Regions from separate parts of the Spartinivicinus poritis genome, predicted to be linked through region 1. Evidence: predicted binding sites of a transcription regulator. Region 1 holds the regulator's gene; each other region holds the start of a gene.
The links. Region 1 encodes sigma-54, which starts transcription at its own class of promoters, with help from an activator protein. Its sites were predicted from a motif close to TGGCACNNNNNTTGCTNT; they were not measured.

Region 1 (6,970 bases):
ACGACCAATGGAAAACCACTGCTAAACACGGGCGCTTATTACCTGGTGGCGATATCCTTGAGTTATCTGACCAGGTAAGAGTCAAAGAGCTTAAGTCCAATGGTGAACTTGGCACTTTACTCAAAACCGACTTTTTAACTCTTTATGCCGAGGAAGAAGTCGCCGATACTCAACATCCAGTTGTGATAACATCACCCAACGGCTCTATTACCCAAGGAGTTGGCATGCGCGCATTTTTAGCAAAAGATAGAATTCAACTGTTTTCTAATGTCAGGGGACACTATGAAGTTAATCAGTAATTTGATTGTAGGGATTATTGCTATCTCAGCTGCCGGGCTTAGTCTGTTAAGCTGGGCACTTCCCAATGACAAAGATAAGCCCATCAATATTAAAGCCAAAAGTGCTGATATTGATGATAAGTCTGGTGTATACATTTACACTGGCAACGTCATTATCACCCAAGGCACTATTCAAATAAGAGGTGATAAAGTCACTCTTTATTCAGACAGCAATGGGATTAACAAAATTGTTGCTGTAGGCCGCCCTGCACACTATCGTGAAAAACCAGCAGAAAACAAAGAGCTTATCAAAGCCTATGGTCGTACTATCAAGTACTACGCTACCAATGAAAAAGTAGAAGTAATCACTAACGCTAAGCTATTCCAAGAAGGCAATACCTTTACTGGCAGCCAAATAGACTACTTTGCGAAAACCCAGAAAGTGAATGCAAAAGGCGGTAAAACCAATGAAGGCCGCGTTGAAATGGTACTGCAACCCCGTAGCAAAAAGAAATAATAGTCGTATATGAGTATATTGAAAGCCGAGCACCTTGCCAAAAGTTATAAAGGCCGTGCTGTTGTAAAAGATGTTTCCTTGAAAATTAAAAGTGGTCAGGTAGTTGGTCTGCTAGGCCCCAATGGCGCAGGAAAAACCACTTGTTTCTATATGATTGTTGGTCTAGTCCAGTCAGATCATGGCAGTGTCTGGATTGACGAACAAGATATTACTCACTTCCCCATGCATGGACGAGCCCAGGCAGGCATTGGCTACTTACCACAGGAAGCCTCTGTTTTTCGTAAATTAACTGTCACTGAAAACATATTAGCTATTTTAGAAACCCGTAAAGAGCTAAATCGGAAGCAGCGCCAAGAAAAACTTAACTCACTACTTGAAGAGTTCAATATCACCCATATAAAAGACAATAAGGGTATGAGTTTATCTGGAGGAGAGCGTCGCCGGGTAGAAATTGCCAGAGCCTTAGCAACTGAGCCATCCTTCATCCTACTTGATGAGCCTTTTGCCGGGGTTGACCCAATTTCTGTAAAAGACATTAAAGATATTGTCTGGCACTTGAAAGACCGCGGTATAGGCGTACTGATTACTGACCACCATGTTCGAGAAACACTTGATATTTGCGAGAATGCATACATAGTTAGTGAGGGACATATTATTGCAGAGGGTAACGCCGAAGCGATAATGACCAACCAGCAAGTAAAAGAGGTTTACCTCGGACACGACTTTAAAATATAAGACAACTGGCAAGGATACTCATATAATTTTTAGTAGCTCAGCTAAAAAGCCAGTAAGAGCACAAGAAACAACAACAGTAATACTGTAAACAATTGAAATAAACACACAATTGACATTAATAATAGGTGCAATGGAAACATTCAGTGGCTTGTTCAGCAGCAACTCAGGTAACCGCCTTTGAATGCACTTCCATTGTTGTTGACTTTGCCAAATCAAAACAGGCACGATTGCACTATAAGGTAATTGTTTAGCAATGAAGCCATCCCTGGTTTTGAAAATTGGCCAGCAGCTGACGATGACGCCTCAGCTGCAACAAGCCATAAAACTACTCCAACTATCCACACTGGATTTACAGCAAGAAGTTCAGCAAGCGCTTGAATCCAATCCAATGCTTGAGCTGACCGATGAGTCTGACAACAACTCATCAACAAACAGTGATAGTAATGACAATGACCCTCAGCAGCTCAACAGTGCTGGCCTGAATGGATCAGATTCCTCCAAAAGTCAAGATAACAGCACATCTGAAAGCAGCAGCCATGATGGCACTGAGGAAACCAGCTGGTCAGAAGAAATTCCCAATGACCTCCCAGTTGATAGCGCCTGGGATGATATCTATCAAACCTCTTCAGCCCCTATTAGCTCAGCTTCAGGAGATGATGATGAGTATGACTTTAGTAATCGTAATGGCACAACAGAGTCCTTACACAGTCATTTAGAATGGCAGCTTAACTTAACCCCAATGTCAGATAATGATCGCTTGGTAGCAATTGCTATCATTGATGCGATCAATGATGATGGCTATCTCAGTTGCAGCACTGAAGAGATTTGGGAAGGCCTGGACCCAGAGTTGGAAATATCCCAAGAGGAAGTGGAAATAGTCTTAAGACGCCTCCAACACTTTGACCCTGTTGGTGTGGCAGCAAGAGGCTTACAGGAATGCTTACAAATTCAGCTGTCTCACTTACCTGAAGACACCCCTTTTCTTGATAACGCTAGATTGATTGTAGCCAAACACTTAGGTTTACTGGGTCATCATGACTACAACCAGCTTATGCGTCGTACTAAACTTAAAGAAGAAGAACTAGCCGAAAGCATCAAGTTGATTCAAGCCCTTAATCCAAAGCCTGGCGCTGACATCCAGCCATCTGAAACAGAATATGTAATTCCTGATGTATTTGTCAGAAAGCATAATGATCGCTGGTTGGTAGAGCTTAATGCGGAGGCCACGCCTAAACTACGTATAAATAATAATTACGCATCATTGGTTAAGCGAGCTGATAGCAGCTCAGACAACACTTATCTGAAAAACCATTTGCAAGAAGCCCGTTGGTTTTTAAAAAGCTTACAAAGTCGTAATGAAACACTAATGAAAGTAGCAACTCGCATAGTTGAACATCAGCGTGGTTTTTTAGAGTATGGCGAAGAGGCAATGAAGCCATTAGTCCTGCACGATATCGCCGAAGCAGTGGGTATGCACGAATCTACTATATCTCGAGTAACTACCCAAAAATACATGCATACGCCAAGAGGCATCTTTGAGCTGAAGTATTTCTTCTCAAGCCATGTCAGCACCTCATCAGGCGGAGAATGCTCATCTACGGCTATCCGAGCTATCATTAAAAAGTTAGTATCAGTAGAGAACCCTAAAAAACCATTAAGTGACAGCAAAATTGCCAGCTTACTGGAAGAACAAGGTATCAAGGTGGCAAGACGAACGATTGCCAAATATCGTGAATCCCTATCCATCCCACCGTCTAACGAACGAAAGCGGTTGGTATGAAGTGGATGCATGTGTAGAGGTATCAAACAGATTAGCGCTCAACCATGCGTTATATTGACTAGCAACAAGCAATACCAAATCTGCTGGCATTACACTCAGTAATGAAGCAGTTGACAATCAGCCTTACAATTAAGTGAAGCTGGTTAACAACCATTAAGTCCTATTAGGAGGTCGTTGCATGCAAGTTAACATCAGTGGTCATCATGTAGAAGTGACTGATGCGTTGCGCCAATATGTCATCAAAAAGCTCGATCGCATTGAAAACCATTACGATAGCATTACTAACGTGCAAATCACCCTAAGTGTCGAAAAACTGCGCCAAAAAGCAGAAGCGAATTTGCATGTAAGAGGTGCTGATATTGCCGCCACAGCAGAATCTGAAGATATGTATGCAGCAATTGACTTACTTAGTGATAAACTAGGCCGGCAACTCAGCAAGCATAAAGAGAAAACCCTGGATCGACTCCAGGGAGCCAGTATTCGTTAAAGTAGTTTACTTATTTAAAAAGCATGAAAATCGAACAATTCCTTCTCCCGCAATGCACCCTTACCGGGGTGCAAGGGGGGAGTAAAAAACGTGTTTTACAGCTTATTGCCAACCTATTAGCCGAGTATTCCAGTGATATTGATGCTAACGAGCTGTTTGATAACTTAATCAACCGTGAGCGATTAGGGAGCACAGGCTTTGGGAATGGGATTGCCATTCCCCATTGTCGCCTTGAAAGCTGCCACAAGCCATTTGCCTGCCTGCTAAAACTGGAAGAAGGCATCGACTTTGACGCAATAGACGGACACCCTGTGGATGTTATTTTTGCCCTGGTCGTTCCTGCCGAAGCCACTAATGAGCACCTCGCCATCCTACAAGAGCTAGCCACTCGATTTGAAAACTCAAGCTACCGCAATAACTTGCGCCAAGCAGACACTAATCCAGACTTATTTGATGTAGCAATCCAAAGCGTTCCTACTGCATAAATTTACCATCGCTTGTCTCTATTCATTTGCAGTGAGCGTTCTTATGATATTCGCTTGAAGCACTCTTCTGGCGACTATTATTTAATTAACTGCCGTATATCATTTAAACTCTGTTATAGTAAGAATTTACAAAACACTCTGCGTATTTATGAAGTTAATAATAATTAGTGGCCGCTCAGGCTCAGGCAAAAGTACAGGCTTACATGTACTTGAAGACCAAGGCTATTATTGCATTGATAATATGCCTGCTGGCTTACTCCCTGCCTTTGTTGAAGAAATGGAAAAAGAGCCTCTCTATGATAAGGCTGCTATTAGTATTGACGCTCGAAATATCTCTCAGGATTTAAGGCGCTTCCCATCTATCATGAATGCGCTTAGAGAACAAAAAATCGAAGCCGAAATTATTTACCTTGATGCAGAGCATGCCACTTTACTCAAGCGCTTCAGTGAAACCCGACGCAAACACCCATTATCCAGCCAGCAATGCTCATTAGATGAGGCGATCAAAAAAGAAAAAGAAGTGCTAGAGCCCATTGCTCGACTGGCTGACTTGACCATTGATACCAGCCAGCTTTCACTTCATGAACTAAGGGACACCATAAGCAAGCGCGTTGCTCGCAAGCAACATAGCAGCATGGCACTACTATTTCAGTCATTTGGCTTTAAAAAAGGAATCCCCATTGATGCAGACTATGTGTTTGATGTACGCTGTTTGCCAAACCCCTACTGGGTCACCCATTTACGGCAATATTCAGGGCTAGACGAGCCTGTAAAAGAGTTTTTAGGCTCCCAACAACAAGTGTTGGATATGTTTGATGACATTAAACGCTTCGTAGAACGTTGGCTGCCGTGCTTTGAAGCAAATAATAGAAGTTATATTACTATTGCTCTTGGGTGTACGGGTGGTCACCATCGTTCAGTCTATATCAGTGAGAAACTCGCTACTTACTTTTGTGAAAAGTGGCCAAATGTTCAAGTACGTCATCGAGAATTGCCTTAAGCTCCATGATTCAAGAAAAAGTCACAATCATCAATAAGCTAGGCTTACATGCCCGAGCTGCAGCAAAGTTTGTGTCTACTGCTGCCGCTTTTGGCAGCTCCATCAAACTCGGCAAAGATGGAAAAATGGTAGACGGCAAAAGCATTATGTCAGTGATGATGTTAGCAGCCAGTAAAGGGACAATTTTAGATATTGAAATTGATGGTGAAGATGAAAAAAGAGCATTTGAGGCCATTACTCAATTGATCAATAACTATTTTGATGAAGGCGAATAACTTTTTCACTACCAGCACCAGACTTCTGGAATCACCTATAAAACTGGCTACAATCCACAATACCAGTAGCCAGGCTCTTCAGGTAAACTAGCCCGCCAATCAGTAACTAACGTAACTAGTACTACATCCTATAAATAAGAGTGAAGGAAGCCTGCCATAAACTGCTAACTACCACTTATTTATAGGATGCGGCACTAAAGCCAGCTGCACTCAGCAATAGGATTACCTGATGTCCACACAACAACTCGGAAAATCAGAGGATCAACTACAAGAACTAAGCCTAGCGCTGGATCAAGGGATCTCTTCGCCTGTCAAACGAATGCTGAATAGCCTTCCTGCAGCAGATACCGCGCATTTAATTGAGTCTTCACCTCCTAAGGTCAGAGGCTTGCTATGGCAACTACTTGAGAAAGAGCAAGAAGCCGAGGTACTGCAGGAGCTCAGTGATGACGTCCGCCAATACTTCCTGGATCAAATGAATGCAGCTGAAGTGGCAGAAATTACCACAGGCTTTGATCCCGATGACTTGGCCGACCTGTTACAGCAATTACCAGACGCAATCACCCAACAAGTGTTGTCTTCTATGGATGCTCAGGATCGGGCTCGTGTCGAGCATATCCTGTCTTATCCAGAGGATACTGCTGGTGGTTTAATGAACACGGATACGATCACCATCCGCCCCAGCAATACGCTTGATGTGGTATTACGTTACCTGCGCCGCCATGATGAGCTGCCAGCAATGACGGATAGTTTATTAGTAGTTAACCGTCAGGATGCGTTTATTGGTGTATTACCAATTAATAAGCTGCTGACCACCAACCCATCAATCACTGTTCGTGAAGTGATGAATACAGATATTGAGCCCATCAATGCCATGACACCTGCCAGCCAAGTTGCTCAACTGTTTGAGCGGCAAGACCTGGTATCGGCTCCCGTTATTGATGATGGTGGCAAACTACTGGGGCGGATCACCATCGATGATGTTGTAGATGTTATTCGTGAGGAAGCAGATCACTCACTCATGAGCATGGCTGGCTTAGAAGATGATGAAGATACCTTCGCGCCCGCCATGAAAACAGCTAAGCGCCGGGCAGTCTGGCTGGGTATTAACCTTATTACAGCGTTTGTTGCTTCTGCCTTTATTGGTATGTTTCAAGAGACTATTGATAAGGTGGTTGCATTAGCGGTATTAATGCCAATCGTAGCCAGCATGGGTGGCATCGCTGGCAGCCAAACCTTAACCTTGGTGATTCGTGCAATGGCCTTGGGCCAAATCGGTAAATCTAACACGTTTTGGCTACTTAACCGCGAATGTATAGTTGGGCTGGTGAATGGTTTGATTTGGGCACTGGTTGTATCGGGGGTTGCCTACGTTTGGTTCGATGATGGGATTATTTCAACAGTTATTGCTGC
Region 2 (6,970 bases), on a different contig from region 1:
TTTATATAGGCTCATGAGGCTTCGTCACTTGATGGCCTCACCTAAAAATCCTTCGCATTGGGTATAATATCCTTCGCAAGCAGTTTACGTTTATTGCTCCTGTCATTACTCTAATGATTAGAGCCATCTCTACTTTTTTTAGCCTCATTTTCTAGTGAAATTCCCACTTTAGCTAATTTGATAAACTTGAGCCAAGAGGATGTAAATAAAGTGTCAATTAACTGTTGAAATAGTTGATACTTTTTCAATGTATAGGGATACCAATTAGGCTCAATTTTATTTGATTGCTTGTCAACTAAAATGGATTTACTTCTGGTGAATGCGAGCAAACCTTCCTTACCTTTTGCTCGCCCGAAACCACTCTGTTTAACACCACCAAAGGGTAAAGCAGGGTTGCCCTCCGTTAACATAACATTATTAATGGAAACTGCACCCACCTGTAGGGCACTGGCCACTCGTTTGGCTCGGCTAAGGTCTCGACTCCATATACTTGCACTGAGACCGTAGGGTAATTGATTTAACTGTGTGGTTAATTGTTTTTCATCAGTAAACGGTAATAAAGCAATAATAGGGCCAAAGGTTTCTTCTTGATATAGTTTCATTTCTGGTGAAATATTGGTGATTAGGGTAGGTGGAAAAAACCGACCTTTTTCATTAAAGGTACTTCCCCCTGCAATAAGGTTTGCACCTTTTTCAATCGCATCATCCAGCTGTTGCTTGACAATATCTAGTTGAAAATCAGTTGTCATTGCGCCTATATCAGCGTCTCCTTGGTCCCCTGTGTTAATAACTAATTGTTGTATTTCGGTAGTTAGCTGCTTGGTAAACTGTTCGAAAATATCTTGATGAATATATAATAACTCAACTGATGTACAGGATTGTCCCGCATTAGTAAGCCCCCCCCATAATGCACCTGCTACTGTACGCTTAATATCAACATCAGGAAATACCATCATTGCATCCTTACCACCCAGCTCCAAGTCGACAGGGATGATATGTTGAGCTGCTTTTTTCAGAATAGCCTTGCCTGTGCGAGTACTTCCTGTAAAGAAAATTTTATCTGGCCTTTCATCAATGAGTCTTTCTGCAGTAACACCTGAACCATAGACAACTTTTAAGCTTTGTTTTAATAGAGGAGATGCAGCACAAATTTCTTCGATTAGGCCGGTAAGAGGTGTATGCTCAGAAGGCTTAAAGATAACACTGTTTCCAGCAAGAAATGCTCCGGTAATAAAAGTCATGGCAATATGAAAAGGGTAATTCCAAGGAGCAATCACTAATACCGTTCCATAAGGTTCATGCTGAATATAAGACTTCTTACCAAGTAATGAAATGGGGGTCGACACTTTTTGTGTTTTAAGAATTTTTTGAGCATGAGTTTTATTCCAGTGTAAATTATCTAATACGCCTAATACCTCTGAAACAAGAGCATCGGTTCTAGACTTTCCTGTGTCTGTCACAATGCTATTGCAGATTAATTCTTTATTCACTTTTATATAGTGTATGATTTTATCGACTTCTGCTGCACGCTGACTAACTGAAAATTGGAGTAAGTCTCGTTGGGATGCTCTGAGTGTTTGATAGATATTTTTTATTTGAGCAACATCAGTTTCTTCAGTTATCAGTGGCTTTCTTAATTTTAAATAGTCATCCGTTTGGTGGCTAGGTTGTTGAGATGGAGACTTAGTAGACATGGGCTAACTTTCCTGATGGTTTTTTATAATAACATTGCTTTGAGTGGATGGTTGGCAACTGACATGATAATTGATTGCATCATGAACACGGCTAATGTTCTGGTATGGGTCTGTGAGGTTACTGTAATACAAACTAAACACGAGACCTTTCACTCCCCAAAAGCCTAAACGACAGTACTGTCCGATAAAGCCAGGGATATGGCTTAGTGTATTTAATGAGGTGATAAAAAGAGGGATACAGCGAGGGGGTAGAAATGATAGAAAAGTTAATAGGCCTTTCAATTCCTTAATGTTTTGTATAGAGGTAAAGTCTAATACTTCGTCAATATGATGTAAGCAGCCGGTTTCACTAAAGGAAGGTAATTGCCCATAGCCTGGGGCAAGTATATCTCCCAGCTGTTGTAATACATCAAGTTGACGAGTTGATAGTTGGTGGGAAATGATAGATTTCATGGTATTCTTTTTTATAAGAAGGTTATTATAAATATATTTAATTTTTTATTTGTAATAGTAAAGGTTCCCTATAAGGCCTCTTCTAACCAGGAGGGCTGTTTAGAGTGAGTAGTAACAGTTTGATAGCCAGCTAAGTCTAAAATGGCCTGGCTTGCCTTATGTGCTAAGGCCATTACTGATAACGAAGGGTTAATGCCTGGTGCACAAGGAAAAATTGAACTATCGACAACATGGATATTGTCGTAACCAAATAGTTGAAAACTTTCGTTAACAACTGCCTGGTTGGGATTGAGGCCAATTGTACAGCCTCCCATTAAGTGCAATCCAATCGGTGTGTGTGGTTTGTAAATGACGTTGGGACGGAGACTAGAGAAAATATTATAGACTTGCTCTATGCCTGCATTTACCTTCTGTTGATCAAGATCAGATAACGCTTTATAGATTTTGAGCAGGCCTTTTCTGGTGAGTTTGATTTGACCTGGGTTTTCGTCTTGAATAGCCACTTCAATGCAAGCAAGATGACGGTATCGTTGCATAAACTGGTGATGAGAAACGCCGTAACCGGATTTCATCATAGCAGTGGCAATGGGGCCACCAAAAACATTTTCTAGTTTAAAACCTTGTTGGCGAAACCTTGGATCTGCTGATTTTAATGCTTGGAAGGCACCTTTATGAGCATCAACAGGCTCAGGCATATCTGCAAACACCATGTATTGTGGATGACAAAAAAAGCCTTTTCCCAGAGCAGGCAGAGACTGACCAAAACCAGATTTTAATAACAGTTCAGTGCTGCCTATAGCGCCAGCAGCAACGATAACGCGCTTTGCCCTTACCTGGAGGGGGGTATTATTTTTAGTGCCATAAATAACGGTTTGTGGTTTACCATGGATAATTTGCTGAACCTGAACCTGATCGATTAAATGAACACCTTGTTGCAATGCTTTAGGTAAAAAAGTGACAGTCATACTTTGCTTGGATTGGCGATTACAGCCACCTAAACAGACAATGCAGTCATTGGATTTATGGTTATGACATTGGCTTTGGCCGCGTCGTAAGGGGGCATATTTTAATTGGTTATTCTCAAAACCTTTGGCATAGAGGTGAGCATTACCATTCCAGTATTGTTTAGGAATTACTTCAAGTCTGAGATGTTGTTCGATTTGACTATAATGTTGATTTAATTCCTGTGAGTTAAACCAACTGATGCCTGAATGCTGTTTAAAGTTATCGATAGCTATTTGATCAAACCGGTCAAGTAAGCATTGATTTACAACAGTACCCCCTCCCACTACTTTGCCTCTTAAAAATAGCAGGTTCGCTTGATGATTTAACTCCATACCACCTTGCCAAAATAGTTGGCTGTTGGCGTGTAGTTCATTTGTAGGGTACTGACCTGCGGGGATATTTTTACCTGCTTCGAGTAAACAGACACTTGCACCAGACTGGCTTAAAAAATAACTCAGGACACTACCCGCAGCACCAGTGCCAATAATGGCAAAGTCATATAGTCGGTTCATGATAATATTGTTCTTATTTTTTTATTTGTTATCAAACTGTAAATTTGGCACTTTAGTTCAGCCAAAAAAATAATGCTATCTATAAAACAAGTCAGAATGGAATATCTTCTATGACATTTTTATATAGTATACCTATTCGCTAATGACTTTGTGGTGATAGAGGGTATCTCTCAATGGCTTCTCCTAAAAGTCATTCGCTTTGGTTATAATTTTTAACCTTTCTTAAGCCAATATACAACTCCAACTGCCTAACTTTAACTGTCTTATCGGATACAGCAACTACCGAATTATTATTATTTTTATAAGGAGCTTGTTTGCATATTTTACATAGGGTGTAAAGCTTGTGTTGGGAGTAAACGTAATTTGTTGAAATAACTTAACTTTTTAGGGTTGGTACCCTACATGCAATAGAGGATGCACGTAGGCGGCTTGAAAAGCTATCGTTAATATCCTTGAGGGAAACCCTGATGAAGTTAAAATCCTTAGTAACAGCAACCTTATTAACCACTGGTATGTTTGCTTCTCTCAATGCTTCTTCTGCATTGTTGACGTTTGATTTAGTAGATGGGGGGGAGTTTAGAAATACAATTGATACTGATGGTGCACCTATTGTCCCTGTTCCTGGTGGTAATGCTACAGAAACCACCAGTTTTATCTCATGGGGTGATACCAACATGAGTAATCTGTTGTTGACTTCTCAAAACTCTGTGGATATTAATGCAGCTGGTACACCAGCACTATTATCAACCATTAAACATAACAATATGCCAATTGATGGACCTACCTTGGCCAGTGGGCAGATATACGGTGTTTTAGAAATGAGTAGTATGGGGACTTTAAGTACGGCTCATTATAAAATTCCAGGTAGCCCAACATTAGCTGATGTAGCTAATGCAGTATTTGCGGAGGCTGGTGAAACATTGCCAGGAGGTGTTGATATTAATAATACGATTGCTAGTTTATTTAATTTTACTTTCTTTGAAACACTAAACTCAGCAACCCCTTGTCCATTTGGTGATCCACAACCTTGTGATGATAAATTTGAGTCAAGCTTGTTTGGTGGAATTCCAATTCCTATTCAAATAAAGTTATTGATTGATTCAGAAGCGTATATGTTAACTATTTTCAATACTTTTGATATGAATGGTGACATCAATACAGCTATTATGAGTGTGAATGGTATGGCTGAATTTTTAACTGAAGAAAGCGCTATGACCACTCTATATACCTTTGCTCAGCTAATGTATGTACCTGAGCCTTCTACTTTAGGTGTTTTAGGATTAGGCTTGTTAGGTATGGCATCAAGGAGAAAAATGCTAAGCTAAAGCTAAAGTTACTTTGTCAAAAGCGCAGTGAGAACTGCGCTTTTTTTTATCTATTATTTTGACAGTAGAGGTACTGTGTTTATGATTAGTTAAATCTCCTTATTTTAGAGTGCGCCTTTTGTTTTATTTAAATGTGGGTCACATATAATAACTATACAAATAACGCAGTTTTTATTTTGATGATTCGGTTGTTAGCCAGTGCTCTCCTATTTTTTATACTCTCCTCAATACTAAATAAGGGATATTTGTTTTCCCTAATACCTAATAGCCTGTAAAAAAGCAGCTTGTATAGACAGCTTATATAGTGAGTTATAGCTGGAAATCTATAATGTGGCATAGAATGGATGACCCTATACTCACTGATAGCACGCTTTATGATGAGAGTAGCCATGTCACTTTATGATTTTCCAGCTATACCTATAGAAAAGCTACATACCGCTTGCTGATAAGGAGAGTGACTGGTGATTAAACAAAACAAGTGCTTGTTGCCTTGGCGTAGTGGGTTATCACTAGTCAGCTGTATTGGTTTTGCTGTATTTGCATTGAATGTGAAAGCTAATATGACTCCTGCAAAACCCCAGCTAAGGGATTGGTATTTTCCTACTCAGTTACCACAGAACCCCGAAGGTAATAAAGTAAAAGTCGGCTGGGATATCTGGCATGGCAATAAAGGTGATCATTGGAAAGTTAAAGTCAATGACCAAATAATCCATAATGCTAAATTATCCTCATTTGATTCAGGTACTAAACATCAGCATGATGAAACAGAGGTTTTACTCTCAACTGCTGGTGAATATCGCATTGTAGTTGAATTATGTCGAGGAATAGCTGAGCAAGAAGTTTGTACTACAAGTAAAACGAAACAAGTTCTGATTGCTGCAAAACAGCCTACGCGTCCTTATATTTCTTGGATGCCTCGCCATTATCAAGCAGCATCAGGCCAAGCGAAAGTGTCCCTTGAGTGGAATATGTGGTGGGGAGACAATGGCGATCACTGGCGTTTATATGATAATGGTAAGCTTATTCACTCTGCAAAGATCAAGTTTAATAGCCCAAAACCACAAAAAGCTATCCATCACTTTGAACTGATAAAAAATGGCTCGCATCAATTAAAAGTTGAATTATGTAGTGGTCAAGAAGAACAGCAGCAGTGTATAGCGAGTACGCCAACCACAGTGCATGTAAAAGGAGCTACTGACGATAATAGCGAGCCAGATGATGGTAAGGTGCCAGCAGCACCAGAAGGATTGGAAATTGGTGCATTTTTGCCTGAAGAGTTGACAGTTGGAATTGATTGGCTGGACAAAAGTGACAATGAACAGGGGTTTATTGTTGAGCGAAAAGTAGATAAAGCCAATTGGCAGCAATTAAAAAAGCTGATGACTAATAGCACGCGTTATTTTGATGGCAATTTAGCAGAGGGCAAACAATACACTTATCGTATTGCTAGTTATAATAAGCAGGGTCAGTCCAGCTATTCAAATACAGCAACCATTGATGTTAAGCCGCAAGCCAATAAGCCTAAAGCACCCTCAGAATTACAAGCCAAGATAGTTGATAGCGCAGTAATATTAAGTTGGCAGGATAACAGTGATAATGAAGTACAATTTAAAGTTTTCCGACAACTGTTGCCAAGCAAAGACTGGTTATTGCTAACAAATATTTCTGCAGATGTCACAACATTTACTGACTCAACAACTATAGCGGGTAAGTCTTATCAATATAAGGCTCAAGCAGTTAATCAGCAAGGGGCTTCAGCGTTTAGTAACCAGGTGACTATTACACTACCAGGCACTGATACCGATCCAGCAGCAAAATACCAGGCTGATTGCGCAACTTGTCATGGCGATAAAGGTCAAGGCAAAGGTAGTTATCCACCCTTAACGAAAAAAATACCGTTGGCTGAACTAACTCAAATAATTCACGATCGAATGCCATTAGGAGCACCAAAAAGCTGTGTCGATAATTGTGCAAGTGGTAT
Region 3 (6,970 bases), on a different contig from region 1:
ACCATACGCAATGGCTCTTGTAGGTCATGAGAGCAAATAAACGCAAAACGCTCTAATTCCTCATTAGACTGGCTCAGCCGCTTAATTAAATTATCTTTTTCTTGCTGAGCAGCAAGGCGTTCACTAATATCAGTAACAGAAGCAAGAAAGTTTACCCCTGATGCAAATTCTATGGGGCTTAGTACAACTTCTACTGGAATAGTATTTCCTTTTTTATGCAAACCAAATAGTTCTTTTCCTTTTCCCATCGATCGCTTATTCATATCTTGCTTAAATCTTCGAAAATGCTTTTTATGTACCTCTCGCAAGTTTTTTGGCAATAGTACTTCTATAGGTTGACCAAGTAACTCTTTTCGGTCATAACCAAAAATAACTTCTGTTTGGCGATTCACCATAGTAATAAAACCACTCTCGTTAGCTAGAATCAGAGCATTTGACTCACTTTCAACCACAAGACGTGTACGTTCTTCAGCTTTTTCAAGATCTTTTTCTAAAGCTTTGCGACGTTCAATTTCATTCGCAAGAGAATCTCTGGAAACGGTTGTATGAAGTAAGTCTTTAGCCATTTTATTAAATGACTTCGCTAAGTTACTAACTTCATCATTTGAGTCAATAAAATCTATATAGTCTATATTATTATCTGTCTTTTTAATAGAAAATTGATTCATTTTACTACTAAGAGCACAAATTGGCTTTACAATGAAATAATGATAATAAAAAGAAGATAGTATTATTATAAAAACCAAAAAAACAAGCATACTACCTGTAGTAATTGCAAAATCTTTCTGCAGCTTATTAAATTCATCAACTACGTCATTTATTCTCTTTACATTAAAATTTGTCAAATCTTTTAACACTGCCTCTGCTTGTAACGACAGCACTTCCCACTGAATAAATGTAGACTCAGTTTTTTTTATATCTGCCTGTTGTATCGAGAGTATCAATTTATCTTGTATACTTTGACTACTTTTTTTAATTTTTATAAATTGCGATAAAAGCTTTAATGCTGCCTCATCTTTTAGATGCTCTTTAAGCTGACTAAGCACAACATACATTTCAGCATTTGATTTTTTAATTACTGACAAAGTTTGTTTTTTTTGAATAAATTTATAAGACAACAAATTTATATCTTTAGCTTTCTGAAGAGCATTTATATAATTCAAGGTTTTATTTGCATACTCTACTTGACTAATTGTTTTGCGCAATAAGTTTTCAGCCATTCTCATATCTAAAAAAGCATAAGAAATACTTACTACAGCAAGAAACAGTAATATTACATTTGGCAATAATAATTTTGTATTTACTTTCATCGCAAATACCAATATTTATATCTAAACTCAATATTTACCATTACGTTCAAGTCACAACCCCATAATACATTAGTAAATCAATTATAAATTGTTACAGACTTAGGCTTTACTACCTCCAAAAACTCCGGATAAATTATCGACCTAAAGTCAGGTATATCTTCATCAAATACACCTTGCTCTTTAAACCAATTTGCTTCTACTTTCAAAGTAGTTAATAGAACATTATCAAGCTTTAACTCTAAGTTGAAATCATTCCAAACATTACGAATTGTTTCTTTAGGTATTTTTGATAAATGATTAATAACTATATCAATGGCTTGTTGCGGTTTTTCCTGCAAAAATTTTTCTGCACGCGCCAAAGCTCTAACACAACGCTGCAGCGCCTCTTTTCGATCTTTTACTTTATTTTGCTTACCAACTAGCACTGACAGCTCAGTATATACTTCTGAGTAAAAAGCGACTGATTTTCTGTCACCAAGAACTTTTTTAGCGCTATACAGGTGGGTATTCCATATCGCAACAGCGTCAACTACTCCCCTTTTAATGGCTGGCGCCATCACATAAGGCTTTAGATCAAGTAATATTACATCACTTTTTGACATTCCATGACTTTTTAGAAAGAAGTCTAAAAAAAACTCAGCATTGGTATTTTTTGTGACACCAATTTTTTTACCTTTAAGGTCTTGTGGCAACTCAATACCACTGTCTCGCCTTGCAACAAGAGCAGTGTTTTTAGATGAGTTGTGCAAACCTGTAACAATAGCCAACTTGTGGCCTGCTATTGTTTGAAGCACAACAGGTGTTTCGTAAACAGTTGCAAGATCAGACTCCCCTGCAATAACACTTGCTAAAGCATCACGACCAGATGAAAATGACTTATAAGATATTTCTAGATTCTCGTCCTTAAAAAAACCTTTAATTTCAGCAATATAAATCAATGCAAAAACTGGTTGTGAACCCTCAGCTATGATAAGTGTCTCTTTAGGATTGTGAGTAAATATACGAAATCCGAATAAAGCAATCGCTGAAGTTATTACGATAGCAAAAATACCTCTCCATTTATTCAAAACAATCATCCCTTGACTATGTAACTAACTTGCAACTTTATTTTATTATAGCTTATCACTAGCAATGGTAACATGTATATTTACTAAACCAAATAAAGCATCACCTATAGTTTTAATTTTTTATTAAGCTTACTTTTCTCTATTAAAATACTAAATACTTTCTTGTTTATTTAATGTATCTCCCTAACTTACTTTACTATATACTGTACTACAATAGTTAGTTATACAAGCTCATATTATAAGGGGCTACTTTATGAATTCTATTAAAATATTACTAATTGAAGATAACCCTGGAGATGTTGAGCTTACTCGTGAAGTACTAGAAGATGGGAGGTTAAAAAACGACCTGCAAGTTGCAATGGATGGTGAAGAAGCCCTAGATTACCTCTTTCAAAGAGGTAATCACGAAAATGCTTCTACTCCAGATATTATTTTACTTGATCTCAACCTGCCAAAAGTCAGTGGCCGAGAAGTATTACAGGTTATTAAAAAATGTCCTGAACGTAGTCGCATTCCAGTTATTGTTCTTTCTAGCTCAGAGGCTGCCCGAGATATTCAAGAAAGTTATTGCCTACATGCTAACTGTTTTGTTACCAAACCAGTTAAGTTTGAAGAATTTCTAAAGGTGGTGCAAATGATAGAGTCGTTTTGGATAGATATCGTTAAATTACCCAGCCAATGTGTATAAGTAGAGTAGCGAATAATAAGAAAATTGGATGACATTTAGACAATGATAGAAGAACAAGAACTAGATGATCTAGCATATGGTATCTCTCACGATATAGGTGGCTGCCTACGAGGTATTATTAGTTTTTCAGAAATGTTACATAAGCGGCTTGCCTACAAATTAGATGACAAAGAGAATTATTGGTTTCAATTATTGCAAGACAATAATAATAAAGCTCAATTAATGATAAACTCATTATTGATTTACTCACGTTTACATCAGTCTAAGTCTCAAACAAACATTAATTTATCAAGATTAATTCAACAAATTTTTAAAGAAGTAAAGCAAAAATATCAAGGTGACATATACAAAAACATGGAAATATCAATGCCAACACACTTCCCTGTATTTACTGGCATTGAGGAACATTGGCGGCTTTATTATACCTATATAATTGATAATGCATTTTTGTATCAGCCCAAAAATAGTCCAGGGCATACTCCTAAAATATGGGTTCATTGTTCTGAACAGCCAGAGAGTAAATTCAAAATAACAGTTGAAGATAATGGTATAGGCGTATCAGATCAACAGCTAGGCAAACTAATTCGTCCATTTATGAGAGAACAAAGCGAGAAAGACTACCCAGGTATTGGTATGGGGCTAACATTGTGTGCCCGGATAGTACAATTAAACAAAGGGGTAATAGAGCTAGACCACTCCTCAACAGGCGGGCTGGCAGTTTCTTGTACTCTTACCATGTAGTACTTAATATGCAAATAAAGCAACAAGTTTACGTATGTATCCATCAATAGCTGCTCCTACAAAAATACAGTAGTCTTATTTGACACATATCGTTTTTTAAAAAAAGCTCCAAATCTATATCCCTTATACAATTCTTGTTTCACTTCACAAGTTATATACAGAAAAAATAAGATTTTATTTAGAGGTCATCAATCCTGAGTGGGGCAACTTGCTTAATTTATTGTCGCACTAGTGAAAGCTCACTCAATTAGCTTGTAAAGATATTACTTTCCCTCTATTTTAGGTGTTACTTTTAATCAAAACAATTATAATACCAACAAGCGCAAGTAATTACTTTTATATTTACCACCAGAAATTCCTATTTAACCACTGACAGAGCTTTTAGAGTTTAAAACTGGTTGCAACTTTTTTCGAAAATAAGATTCCATTTTGCTTGAAAGCTCCTAACCATACTGAGGTATGGAGTAAATACTAAAACCAACGTTTACCTCTTACTCAAATACCTGTTTTGCAGTGGCAAACTTTCCCCATTAACCCTATTTTTAATATCTATTGATTTAGCACAATACTTTTTTATAGTTTTACAACCGAATTAAGGAACATATTAATAAGCTGCTTATTGAGAGTAGGTTATGTAGTATCAATCCAAATAAAAGCGATAAAAATCACAGTCCCCGCTTAAACAAGTTATCAATTTTTACTTATATTTGATCATTGTCACAAATACTTTTTTTACAAGACTCTTTCATTTAGTCCTTATCAATTAGCAACCTACTGTTTAGCCTAAGTTATTTTTTTCTGGCATATATTGTGCTCATGAGCAGCAGCCTCAAATGACAGTTTTATTACTTTAATATCAAGTTTTTACTTAATACACTTTAGGAGTAATCTCCCAATGAATAAATCAGCTTTGATTGGTGCTGCCATAAGCTTTGCTATATCCACTCAAGCAATGGCTTTATATATACCAGGCAGTAAAGACATTACAATTAATGATGGCAACTATAGAAACCTATCTTGGGATGGCACCAAATTTTCAAAAAATGGCTGGTATGGTCCTCAAGAAGATAACGAAGTAGAGCCAGGTGCAAGTTCTGGTCCCTCTATTCAAGCTTGGGACCTAGAAGCTTTCTATCAGAAAGGCAATCAACTAAGCCTTGCTTCAGGTTTTGACTTAGTCAATGGCGCCTACGATCCAGTCCACAGACGTACATTCAAGTCCGGCGATATCTTTTTGAGCACTTCTGGCTCAAAAAACAACTTCGACTATGTTCTGGATATTAATTGGAATAATTTAAGTTACGATGTCGTCAAGCTAACGGCAAATAGTCAGCTAGCTAACTCTTCTATTTTCGCATCCTCTGGGCCTTGGACTTATCTTTCTGGTGGCACCCAAATTGAGTCTGGTACGTTTAACTTACTAGACTCACTTACTGATGCTGAAACAGGCTTAAGAGGAGGTAAACATTTTTTAGCAACAGGTTTCGATTTGAGCTTCTTAGGTGAAGATATTGATTTCATTGCTTCATATACAATGCAGTGTGGTAATGACCATATCTTAGGAGAGGGTAAAACCACTGTAACCCAAGTACCACTACCAGGCACTTTATCCTTATTAGGTGTAGCTGCACTTGGTTTATTCTGTAGACGTAAATAATAAACTTCATCTAGTATTTACTTCTAACACTCGTTGCTGGCTAGTTTAAAGCTTTAATCTAACCAGTAACGTCAAAAGTATTCACTTCCCTAAATACTCATATCTCTCAATACCTAGCATACCTTTTATAATACAACCTATTCATATAATGTACGACATATTATTGTATTGCGTTTCAAATTATATTGACCAAAAAACATACTCCAGTTACCAACATAATTTCACTTCGCGAGCCAGAAAACTGTGGAATAGTGTTGCAATAAACCTATAACCAAATCCCGAATCTGATAGACACAATAAATTTACTCATGTAGCAAAAATTAAATGTGACACAAAATACATTTCAATTTATTAAACGCTCTAAAATACCTACAAGGATATTTAGTAGGGGGTTATCAACATGCATCAAAACGATTCAGAAACAAAGTGCCCAAAATGCTTTTCAATGGTGAACACACTGACATTCAATCGCAGTGGATGTCCAAACTGTGATTATGATCATAGGAACTTTGTGAACATTAAAGCACCTGATTGGGGGTTAGTTCCCAAAGAAGATCACTATAACGCAGGCCAGATATTCAAGAGATAACTGGTAATAAGGAACAAATAAATGGCCTTCAGGCATTACTTTAAGGCCATTTATTTTCTTGCCAATTATTTAGTCAACTTTACAAACCATAACTCAAAAACTGAGTTACTGGTTTCTTCATTAAAACCACAAGTCCCAGAAATCAACACAGGCGTTTTGCTAGGAACTAAAATATTGGTAGATGTTTTTATAGAAGCCCCGGTTTCACGTAATACTACTAGCGCTACTTGCAACACTTTATGCTGAAAGTTACCTGTTTGGGACTTAAGCCTCCCTTTTAAACTAATTTCAGCTCCCTTGATGCTTCGAACAAAATGAAATTCATCAGCATCATCAGCTGTGATATTGATAACACCTGCCGATACAACTTGTATTTTTTCATTAGGAATTGAATTTGAAGAAAGTACCTCTTTGCAAATCTCAGGTTCAGTGGTTGTTATTTGCAATAGTTCTAACTGTTCTGCAAATGTCACACCTGGTACCAGCATACAAACAGCAATTAAAAGCTTCCTAATTTTTTTCATAAAACGATGACCCACTAACTCTAGCAATACAAAATACAATCATCAGTTATACTTTTTTAGTTACAAAAAGTCTCTCATCTTTACACTGACAATAATTTTATTAATAAAAAAAGGGGCCAAAAGCCCCTATACACTATTACACATCTAATGCATTATTTCCTGATAAAAACGACTAAACCTCAGCCAAATTTCCAAACCGCTCTAACCATTGCTTCCTATCACTTGAACGCTTTTTCGCGAGCAACATATCCATAGTTTCAAAAGTGGCTTCGTCATCTTCTAAAGTCAATTGCACTAAACGACGAGTGTCGAGTGCCATAGTGGTTTCCCGTAACTGCATGGGGTTCATTTCACCTAGCCCCTTAAATCGCTGCACATTGACTTTGCCTTTTTT

Region 2: ORQ98_RS13655 (PEP-CTERM sorting domain-containing protein) is a predicted target of sigma-54. The motif match lies at 4,056-4,073, and genes of this name have one in related genera.
Region 3: ORQ98_RS07985 (PEP-CTERM sorting domain-containing protein) is a predicted target of sigma-54. The motif match lies at 4,606-4,623, and genes of this name have one in related genera.

Annotation. Positions count from the first base shown of each region.
Region 1 covers NZ_JAPMOU010000001.1:331,249-338,218, forward strand. Annotated here, with positions in the region: gene lptC (LPS export ABC transporter periplasmic protein LptC) at 1-299, shown strand, start outside; gene lptA (lipopolysaccharide transport periplasmic protein LptA) at 283-795, shown strand; gene lptB (LPS export ABC transporter ATP-binding protein) at 805-1,530, shown strand; gene ORQ98_RS01460 (hypothetical protein) at 1,549-1,755, opposite strand; gene ORQ98_RS01465 (RNA polymerase factor sigma-54) at 1,784-3,310, shown strand; gene hpf (ribosome hibernation-promoting factor, HPF/YfiA family) at 3,489-3,797, shown strand; gene ptsN (PTS IIA-like nitrogen regulatory protein PtsN) at 3,821-4,282, shown strand; gene rapZ (RNase adapter RapZ) at 4,431-5,282, shown strand; gene ORQ98_RS01485 (HPr family phosphocarrier protein) at 5,288-5,557, shown strand; gene mgtE (magnesium transporter) at 5,787-6,970, shown strand, end outside.
Region 2 covers NZ_JAPMOU010000016.1:61,192-68,161, reverse strand. Annotated here, with positions in the region: gene ORQ98_RS13670 (aldehyde dehydrogenase family protein) at 111-1,694, opposite strand; gene ORQ98_RS13665 (hypothetical protein) at 1,698-2,147, opposite strand; gene ORQ98_RS13660 (GMC family oxidoreductase N-terminal domain-containing protein) at 2,216-3,664, opposite strand; gene ORQ98_RS13655 (PEP-CTERM sorting domain-containing protein) at 4,132-4,989, shown strand; gene ORQ98_RS13650 (DUF1592 domain-containing protein) at 5,451-6,970, shown strand, end outside.
Region 3 covers NZ_JAPMOU010000007.1:112,546-119,515, forward strand. Annotated here, with positions in the region: gene ORQ98_RS07965 (ATP-binding protein) at 1-1,310, opposite strand, end outside; gene ORQ98_RS07970 (ABC transporter substrate-binding protein) at 1,388-2,377, opposite strand; gene ORQ98_RS07975 (response regulator) at 2,631-3,065, shown strand; gene ORQ98_RS07980 (sensor histidine kinase) at 3,108-3,806, shown strand; gene ORQ98_RS07985 (PEP-CTERM sorting domain-containing protein) at 4,702-5,463, shown strand; gene ORQ98_RS07990 (hypothetical protein) at 6,118-6,576, opposite strand; gene parE (DNA topoisomerase IV subunit B) at 6,749-6,970, opposite strand, start outside.